DNA from 2 places in the Bradyrhizobium sp. USDA 4538 genome. Region 1 is predicted to be linked to the other one. Evidence: riboswitches for the same ligand, from Rfam matches in the RefSeq annotation. Region 1 holds a riboswitch; the other holds the start of a gene.

Evidence for each region. Region 1 has a riboswitch for glycine ahead of J2R78_RS31430 (D-amino acid dehydrogenase). Riboswitches for the same ligand answer to the same signal wherever they lie in the genome.
Region 2: another riboswitch for glycine. It lies ahead of gcvT (glycine cleavage system aminomethyltransferase GcvT); the one in region 1 lies ahead of J2R78_RS31430 (D-amino acid dehydrogenase).

What each region holds. Positions count from the first base shown of each region.
Region 1 covers NZ_JALJZE010000001.1:6,897,218-6,901,907, reverse strand. The annotation lists gene J2R78_RS31440 (ABC transporter substrate-binding protein) at 1-123, opposite strand, end outside; gene J2R78_RS31435 (M20/M25/M40 family metallo-hydrolase) at 389-1,519, shown strand; glycine riboswitch at 1,611-1,717, shown strand; glycine riboswitch at 1,721-1,835, shown strand; gene J2R78_RS31430 (D-amino acid dehydrogenase) at 1,902-3,260, shown strand; gene J2R78_RS31425 (ABC transporter permease) at 3,421-4,362, shown strand; gene J2R78_RS31420 (ABC transporter permease) at 4,366-4,690, shown strand, end outside.
Region 2 covers NZ_JALJZE010000001.1:6,729,183-6,733,872, reverse strand. The annotation lists gene alaS (alanine--tRNA ligase) at 1-2,344, opposite strand, end outside; glycine riboswitch at 2,547-2,635, shown strand; gene gcvT (glycine cleavage system aminomethyltransferase GcvT) at 2,777-3,919, shown strand; gene gcvH (glycine cleavage system protein GcvH) at 3,939-4,304, shown strand; gene gcvP (aminomethyl-transferring glycine dehydrogenase) at 4,328-4,690, shown strand, end outside.

The DNA of each region.
Region 1 (4,690 bases):
GATGGTCTTGCCCGCGGCCATCGCCTGCGGCGCGAATGACAATTCCTGCGGCGCGAACGACAGCGCGAGCGCCGTCAACGCGGCCGCTAGCGTGCGGTGTTTCCAACGCGAGATAGGGAACATGCAATCTCTCCTGACGTGTAACTGGTCAAAGCCGGCTTATTCGTTATGCATGTGGTTCGTTATTTAGGCGAACTAACATGCTGTATGGCTTGTGAAATCGAGACTTGCACCAAGCGCCAAGCGCGTCAATCGGTTTCAGGTCGCATCGGACGTACACAAACGAATGAGGCCGCGCGCCAGATTTTGGCTTTACAAAATCGTCGGCTGAGATTTTCGTAACGCGCGCGCGATGCCGGCGCCGTCAGAACAACAAGAGAGAACAACGATGAACCCCGCCAATCTCCCCTTTGATTCCGAAACGATGCTGCAGGGCCTGCGCAGCTGGGTGGAATGCGAAAGCCCGACCTGGGACGCCGCCGCGGTCGAACGCATGCTCGATCTCGCCGCCCGCGAGATGGCGATCATGGGTGCGACGATCGAGCGCATCGCCGGACGCCAGGGCTTCGCGGGCTGCGTCCGCGCCCGTTTTCCCCATCCGAAACAAGGCCAGCCCGGCATCCTGATCGCCGGCCATCTGGACACCGTTCACCCGGTCGGCACCATCGAGAAGCTGAAGTGGCGGCGCGAAGGCAACAAGTGCTTCGGGCCGGGCATCTTCGACATGAAGGGCGGCAACTACCTGTCGATCGAGGCGATCAGGCAATTGGCGCGCGCCTCCTTCCCGACCCCGCTGCCGATCACCGTGCTGTTCACCCCCGACGAAGAGGTCGGCACGCCGTCGACGCGCGACATCATCGAGGCGGAAGCCGCGCGCAACAAATATGTGCTGGTGCCGGAGCCCGGCCGTCCGAACAACGGCGTCGTCACCGGCCGCTACGCGATCGCGCGCTTCAACCTGGAAGCCACCGGCAAGCCCAGCCATGCCGGCGCGACGCTGTCTTCCGGCCGCTCCGCGATCCGCGAGATGGCGCGGCAGATCATCGCCATCGACGGCATGACCACCGAGGACTGCACCTTCTCGGTCGGCATCGTGCATGGCGGCCAGTGGGTCAATTGCGTCGCGACGACCTGCACCGGCGAAGCGCTCAGCATGGCCAAGCGCCAGGCCGATCTCGACCGCGGCGTCGAGCGCATGCTGGCACTGTCGGGCACCGCCAACGACGTGACCTTCAAGGTGACGCGCGGCGTCACCCGCCCGGTGTGGGAGCCCGATGCGGGCACCATGGCGCTCTATGAAAAGGCAAAAGGCCTTGCGGCAGCGATGGGTCTCGATCTGCCGCACGGCAGCGCCGGCGGCGGCTCGGACGGCAACTTCACCGGCGCGATGGGCATCCCCACGCTCGACGGCCTCGGCGTTCGCGGCGCCGATGCACATACGCTCAACGAGCACATCGAGGTCGATAGCCTCGCCGAACGCGGCCGCCTGATGGCGGCACTGCTGGCGACGCTGGACTGACATCGATTGCACTGCACAACACGTTGGCACTGCCGGATCGAAATTTAGCCTTGTCCATTTTTAAGGCTTCGCCTACGGTCCGGCCGTCCAACGCGACGATGCGGGAGAGATCGAAGCGACAACAATCGTGTTGTTGGCTTCGGCGCCGACGGAGCAACCGCCCCGGAAACTCTCAGGCAAAAGGACTGTATCGTCAGGACGATCTGGAGAGAGACGAACATGGCCGCACATCAAGGGCCATGACGTCCACCGAAGGGGATAGTTCGCTTCTGGCCACAGCCCGATGCGGATCAAGCTCTCAGGTACCGTGACAGATGGGGCGCCGAATGCCGGTTTGACCGGTGGTTCGGCGACTCTAACCCACGGGAGCCTGACAACCATCATGCCACACATCGCGATTATCGGCGCCGGCATCACCGGCGTAACGACGGCCTATGCCCTGCTTGAACGCGGCTACAAGGTGACTGTCCTTGACAGGCATCGCTACGCCGCGATGGAAACTTCGTTCGCCAATGGCGGACAGCTTTCCGCCAGCAACGCCGAAGTCTGGAACAGTGCTGCGACCATCCTGAAGGGGCTGCGCTGGATGCTCAGAAGCGACGCGCCGCTGCTGATGAACCCGAAGCCGAGCTGGCACAAATATTCCTGGATCAGCGAGTTCGTCGGCCACATCACGCGCTATCGCGGCAACACCATCGAGACCACGAAGCTCGCCATCGAAGCGCGCAAGCATCTGTTCTCGATCGCAGAGCGCGAAAACATCGCCTTCGATCTCGAACGCCGCGGCATCCTGCACGTCTATCACGACAGGGCCGGCTTCGAAGCCGGCCTCAAGGTCAACACGCTGCTGCAGCAAGGCGGGCTCGACCGCCGGCCGGTGACCCCGGACGAGATCCGCGTCATCGAACCCGCGCTGCAGACAACCTGCTATGGCGGCTTCTTCACGCCGTCCGACGCGACCGGCGATATTCACAAATTCACGCGTGGGCTTGCCGACGCCTGCATCCGCCGTGGCGCGAGCTTCGTCCATGAAGCCGACGTCGACACGATCGCACACGGCGATGACGGCTTCCGCATCGGCTGGAACGAAGCTGCTTCACATGATGCTGCGGTCGCGACGCGACAGCAGCTACAGGCGGACGGGATCGTGATTTGCGCCGGCGTGGCGAGCCGCCACTTCGCCAGCCTGCTCAACGACCGCGTCAATGTCTATCCGGTGAAGGGCTATTCGATCACGGTGCAGCTCGATGCGCCGCAAAGCCGGAATGCCGCCCCAACCGTCAGCCTGCTCGATGAAGCTGCGAAGATCGTCACCAGCCGGCTCGGCGCCGACCGCTTCCGCGTCGCCGGCACCGCCGAGTTCAACGGCTTCAACCGCGACATTCGCGCCGATCGCATTCAACCGCTGGTGGACTGGGTGCGGCATCATTTCCCGGAGATCGATACGTCGAAAGTCGTGCCATGGGCGGGCCTGCGCCCGATGATGCCGAACATGATGCCGGTGGTTCGCGCCGGACGGATTCCGGGCGTGTTCTACAATACGGGCCACGGTCATCTCGGCTGGACGCTGTCGGCGGCGACGGCGCAGATGGTGGCCCAGGCGATCGACGATTGGCGCGACCTCGACACGCCGCCGATGGCGCCGTCGTTCGGTGCCGGGCTCGATGTGCCCGCCGACGCGCGCAAAGCTGAAATCAATCCACCTTCCAGTGGACTGCTTCGAACTTCACCGGAGGAATAATCGCGGCCAACAGGACTGATTAGCTGCACCGCAAAATCCGCAGCACCGATGGCATGGGACTTGCTCAAGTTCTACCGTGAGTCTGCTACCATCTGTGCTACGGTCTGGTGTGCAACGGTCCCGCTGCGGACTTCATCGACCACAACCCAACGGATCAAATTTGCTCGGATATCTGCTTCGCCGCATCCTCGCCGCCATTCCCGTGATGGGCGTGGTGGCTCTGTTCGTGTTCCTGTTGCTGCGGCTGACGCCGGGCGACCCGGCCGCCATCCTCGCCGGCGACAACGCGACGCCCGAACAGCTCGAACGCATTCGGACCTCGCTTGGTCTGAACGAGCCGATCTACATCCAGTTCTACACCTGGATCGCCAAGTTGCTGCACGGCGACCTCGGCGTCTCCCTGATCTCGAACAAGCCGATCCTCGAAATGATCGTCCCGCGCCTCGAGCCCTCGATCTCGGTCGCGCTGGCCACCATCATCCTCTCGATCCTGGTGGCGGTGCCGCTCGGCGTGATCGCGGCGTGGAAGCACGGCACCTGGATCGACCGCTTCGTGATGGGGCTCTCGGTGCTCGGCTTCTCGGTGCCGGTGTTCGTGATCGGCTACGTGCTGATCCAGATCTTTGCGATTGATCTGCGCTGGGTTCCGGTACAGGGCTTCAAGAGCATCTCGGCCGGCTTCGGTCCGTTCTTCCAGCGCCTCATCCTGCCGACCTGCACACTCTCCTTCATCTATGTCGCGCTGATCGCACGCATGACGCGGGCCTCGATGCTCGATGTGCTCGGCGAGGATTACGTGCGCACGGCGCGGGCCAAGGGCATCGGCGAGACCGGCGTGCTGCTGCGCCATGCGCTGCGCAACGCCGCCGTGCCGGTCATCACGGTGATCGGTTCCGGCTTCGCGCTGCTGATCTCCGGCGTCGTCGTCACCGAGAGCGTGTTCAATCTTCCCGGCATCGGCCGCCTCACCGTCGATGCGGTGCTGGCGCGCGACTATCCGGTGATCCAGGCGATGATCCTGTTGACGTCGGGTATCTACGTCGCGGTCAATCTGTTGATCGACCTCGCCTACACCCTGCTCGATCCTCGTATCCGGTACTGAGCAATGGCGATCGAAACCCTTCCCGAATCCTCGCTTCCCGTCACCCGGCCGTTCCGCGTCAAGTTCGGCTTCCTGACGTCGACGCCGATCATCGCGGTTGCGACGATCAGCCTCGCCCTCATCATCCTGATGGCGATCTTCGCGCCGCTGCTTGCGCCGCACGATCCTCTGCTGCTGACGCCGTCGCAGCGGCTGAAGCCGTCGAGCGCGCAATACCTGCTCGGCACCGACGCCTATGGCCGCGACCTGTTGTCGCGCATCATCTACGGCGCACGGATCTCGCTGGTGATCGGGCTCGGCGCCGCCGTCTGCTCGATCGCCATCGGCC
Region 2 (4,690 bases), 170 kb from region 1:
CCTCGCGAACGGCTGAGGCGGCGCCGTTCGACGCACCGCCGCCGCCCATCGCGAGCTTCTTGCGGGCGTCGGACAAATCGCGCTCGAGCTTCTTGCGCTCTTCCATCAGAGCTGTGATGCGCGCCGGCACGTCCTCGATCGTGGTGCGCAGCTCCAGCGCCGCGGTCTTGGCCAGCGCGATGGTGTCGTTGGCGTGCTTGCGCGCATGATGCCCGGTCAGCGCCTCGATACGGCGCACGCCGGACGCGACCGCGCCCTCGCTGGTCACGGAAATCATGCCGATGTCACCGGTGCGGCGGACATGGGTGCCGCCGCAGAGCTCGACCGACCAGCCAAGCGCGTTCTGGCCGTGATCGCGGGCGCCCTTGCCCATCGACACGACGCGAACCTCGTCGCCGTATTTCTCGCCGAACAGCGCGCGGGCGCCGGCCTCGCGGGCATCGTCGACGCCCATGACCCGGGTCGTGACCTCGTCATTCTCCAGCACGACATCGTTGGCGATGTCCTCGATCCGGGCGAGCTCTTCCGGCGTGATCTGCTTCGGATGCACGAAGTCGAAGCGCAGCCGGTCCGGCGTGACCAGCGAGCCGCGCTGCGCGATGTGATCGCCGAGCACCTGGCGCAGCGCCTCGTGCAGCAGATGCGTCGCCGAATGGTTGGCGCGGATCGACGAGCGCCTGGTGTGATCGACCTCGAGCTGCAATGTGGTGCCGACGCCGAGCGTGCCCTGCTCCACCGTGCCGAGATGCACGAACAGATCGCCGGCCTTCTTCTGCGTGTCGGTGACGCGGAACTTGACGCCCTCCCCGGTCAGCACGCCGGTGTCGCCGACCTGGCCGCCGGACTCGCCGTAGAACGGGGTCTGGTTCAGCACGATCGCGCCGCTCTCGCCGGCCTTCAGGCTCTCGACCTCGGCGCCGTCCTTGATCAGCGCCGTCACCGCGCCTTCCGCGCTCTCGGTCTCGTAGCCGAGGAATTCGGTCGCACCGAGCTTCTCGCGCAGCGGGAACCAGATCGCCTCGCTCGCCGCCTCGCCCGAGCCCGCCCACGAGGCACGCGCCTTGACGCGCTGCCGCTCCATCGCGTCGGTGAACGACGCCTGGTCGACGCTGATGCCGCGCGACTTCAGCGCGTCCTGCGTCAGATCGAGCGGGAAGCCGTAGGTGTCGTACAGCGTGAACGCGGTGTCGCCGTCGAACATGTCGCCCTTCTTGAGGCCGGCGCTCTTCTCGTCGAGGATCGACAGGCCGCGCGCCAGCGTCTTGCGGAAGCGCGTCTCCTCCAGCCGCAGCGTCTCCTCGATCAGCTTCTCCGCACGGACCAGATCCGGATAGGCCTGGCCCATCTCGCGGACCAGCGCCCAGACCAGGCGATGCATCAGCGGCTCGCTCGCGCCCAAGAGCTGTGCATGGCGCATCGCGCGGCGCATGATCCGGCGCAGCACGTAGCCGCGGCCCTCGTTCGACGGCAGCACGCCGTCGGTGATCAGGAACGCGGACGAGCGCAGATGGTCCGCGATCACCCGATACGACCCAACGTTCTGCTCGTTCGGACCGTGCCCGAGGGTAGACGCGGCGGCATCGATCAGATTGCGGAACAGATCGGTCTCGAACACGCTCTCGACGCCCTGCAGGATGCAGGCCATGCGCTCGAGCCCCATGCCGGTGTCGATCGAGGGACGCGGCAGCGCTACGCGCTCCTCCTTCGTCACCTGCTCGTACTGCATGAACACCAGGTTCCAGAATTCGAGGAAGCGATCGCCATCCTCATCCGGGCTGCCCGGAGGGCCGCCCCAGATGTGCTCGCCGCGGTCGATGAAGATTTCGGAGCACGGTCCGCACGGGCCGGTGTCGCCCATCGCCCAGAAATTGTCCGAGGTCGGGATGCGGATGATGCGGTCGTCCGAGAAGCCCGCGATCTTCTTCCAGTAGCCGGCCGCCTCGTCGTCGGTGTGGTAGACGGTGACCAGCAGCTTGTCCTTCTTCAGCCCGAAATCCTTGGTGATCAGATTCCAGGCGAGCTCGATCGCGCGCTCCTTGAAGTAATCGCCGAACGAGAAGTTGCCGAGCATCTCGAAGAAGGTGAGATGGCGCGCGGTGTAGCCGACATTGTCGAGGTCGTTATGCTTGCCGCCGGCGCGCACGCACTTCTGCGACGTCGTGGCGCGCTGGTAGCCGCGCTTCTCGACGCCGGTGAAGACGTTCTTGAACTGCACCATGCCGGCATTGGTGAACATCAAGGTCGGGTCGTTGCGCGGAACCAGCGGCGACGAGGCCACGATCTCGTGCCCGTTCTCCTTGAAGAAGTTCAGAAATGTCGACCTGATGTCGTTGACGCTGCTCATGTTCATCCAATCGGAAAAAGGGGCCGGCCAGCCGCAAAAAGGCGTCATTTTCCGGCCGAACGCTTTTAGACATTGCCAGCTGCGGTGTCCAGAAACTGTGCAGGCGGATCATGGGCTTGCCGCGGCAGCACAAAGCCCATTGGATAGTTGCTGCAGCTGCGTTGACAGTCTTGGTGGCGCCGTGTTTTCTACCTACCTATACCTAGTCACGTCGGGAGAGACCGGCCTTACCGCCGGCGCCGAAGGAGCAACCGCCCCGGAAACTCTCAGGCAAAAGGACCGCGTGACGTCTGACATCTGGAAAGAGACGCTGGGGTTCGCCCCGATGCGTCCGCCGACGGGATAATACTCTCAGGCACAGCGACAGATGGGGCTTTCTGCAGGTTTCTCAAGGGGAAATAGGTCCCCGGCGGGAACCGCGAGGGCCCTGTGATGCTTGCGCGCGAAACCTCCCCGCTGAAACAGACCCCGCTGCACGCGCTGCACCTTGCGCGCGGCGCCAAGATGGTGCCGTTCGCCGGCTATGACATGCCGGTGCAATACGCGGCCGGCGTGCTGAAGGAGCACCTGCACACCCGCAAGGAAGCCGGCCTGTTCGATGTGTCGCACATGGGCCAGCTCGTGCTGAGGGCCAAATCCGGCAAGGTCGCGGATGCCGCGCTCGCGCTGGAAAAACTGGTGCCGCAGGACATCGTCGGTATCGCGCCGGGACGGCAGCGCTACGCGCAATTCACTAACAATGACGGTGGCCTGCTCGACGACCTGATGGTGGCGAATTTCGGCGATCACCTGTTCCTGGTGGTCAACGCCGCCTGCAAGGCCGAGGACGAGGCGCATCTCCGCGCGCATCTCTCCGACGCCTGCGAGATCATCTCGCTGGCCGACCGCGCGCTGATCGCGCTGCAGGGCCCGAAAGCCGAATCGGCGCTGGCGAATCTTTGTGCGGATGTCAGTTCGATGAAATTCATGGACGCCGGTCCGCGCCGCGGCGACGTCGACTGCTTCGTCTCGCGCTCCGGCTATACCGGCGAGGACGGCTTTGAGATCTCGGTGCCCGCGGACAAGGTGGAAGCCCTGGTCACCGCGCTGCTCGACAATCCCGACGTGTTGCCGATCGGGCTCGGCGCGCGCGACAGCCTGCGGCTCGAAGCCGGGCTGTGCCTCTATGGCCACGACATCGACACCACGACGACGCCGGTTGAAGGCGCGCTGGAATGGTCGGTGCAGAAGGTTCGCCGCGGCGGCGGCGCCCGCGCCGGCGGCTTCCCAGGCGCCGACAAAATTCTCGCGCAATTCGCAGATGGCGCTGCGCGCCGACGGGTCGGCCTGAAGCCTGACGGCCGCGCACCGGTGCGCGAAGGCGCCGCGCTGTTCGCCGATGCCGGCTCGACCGAGCAGATCGGCAAGGTGACCTCGGGCGGCTTCGGCCCGAGCCTCAATGCGCCGGTTGCGATGGGCTACCTGCCCACGGCCCTTTCCGCCGTCGGCACCACCGTTTTCGCCGAAGTGCGCGGCCAGCGGCTGCCGCTGAAAGTCGCCGCTACGCCCTTCGTCCCCAATACCTACAAACGCTGAACGCCAAAGGATCGACCCCATGACGACGCTGTACACGTCCGACCACGAATGGCTCCGCATCGAGGGCGACGTCGCCACGATCGGGATCACCGACTATGCGCAGTCGCAGCTCGGCGACGTCGTGTTCGTCGAACTGCCCAAGGTCGGCCGCAGCCTGAAGAAGGCCGAGGCCGCCGCTGTCGTCGAATCCGTCAAGGCCGCTTCCGACGTCTACGCGCCGATCGCCGGCGAGGTGGTCGAGGTCAACGACGCGCTCGCCGCCGAGCCCGCGCTGGTCAATTCCGACGCCGGCGGCAAGGCCTGGTTCTTCAAGCTGAAGATTGCCGACAAGGGCGAGCTCGGCGGCCTGATGGACGAGGCCGCCTACGCCGCGCACACCGCCTAAAGGATCACCCCGAGGATCACGTCATGAACGCGCCCTTCAAGCCGATCAACGAAGCCGCCACCGATTTCGTGCGCCGCCACATCGGACCGTCGCCGCGCGACGTCAACGCGATGCTGGAGACGGTCGGCGCCGCGAGCCTGCAGGCGCTGATGAACGAGACGCTGCCGGCGTCGATCCGGCAGAAGGCGCCGCTCGATCTCGGCCGGGCGCTGAGCGAGACCGAGGCGCTCGCGCATATGAGCGAGCTCGCCGCGCAGAACCAGGTGTTCACCTCGCTGATCGGCCAGGGCTATTCCGGCACCATCCTGCCCGCGGTGATCCAGCGCAACATTCTGGAGAACCCGGCCTGGTACACCGCCTATACGCCGTACCAGCCGGAGATCAGC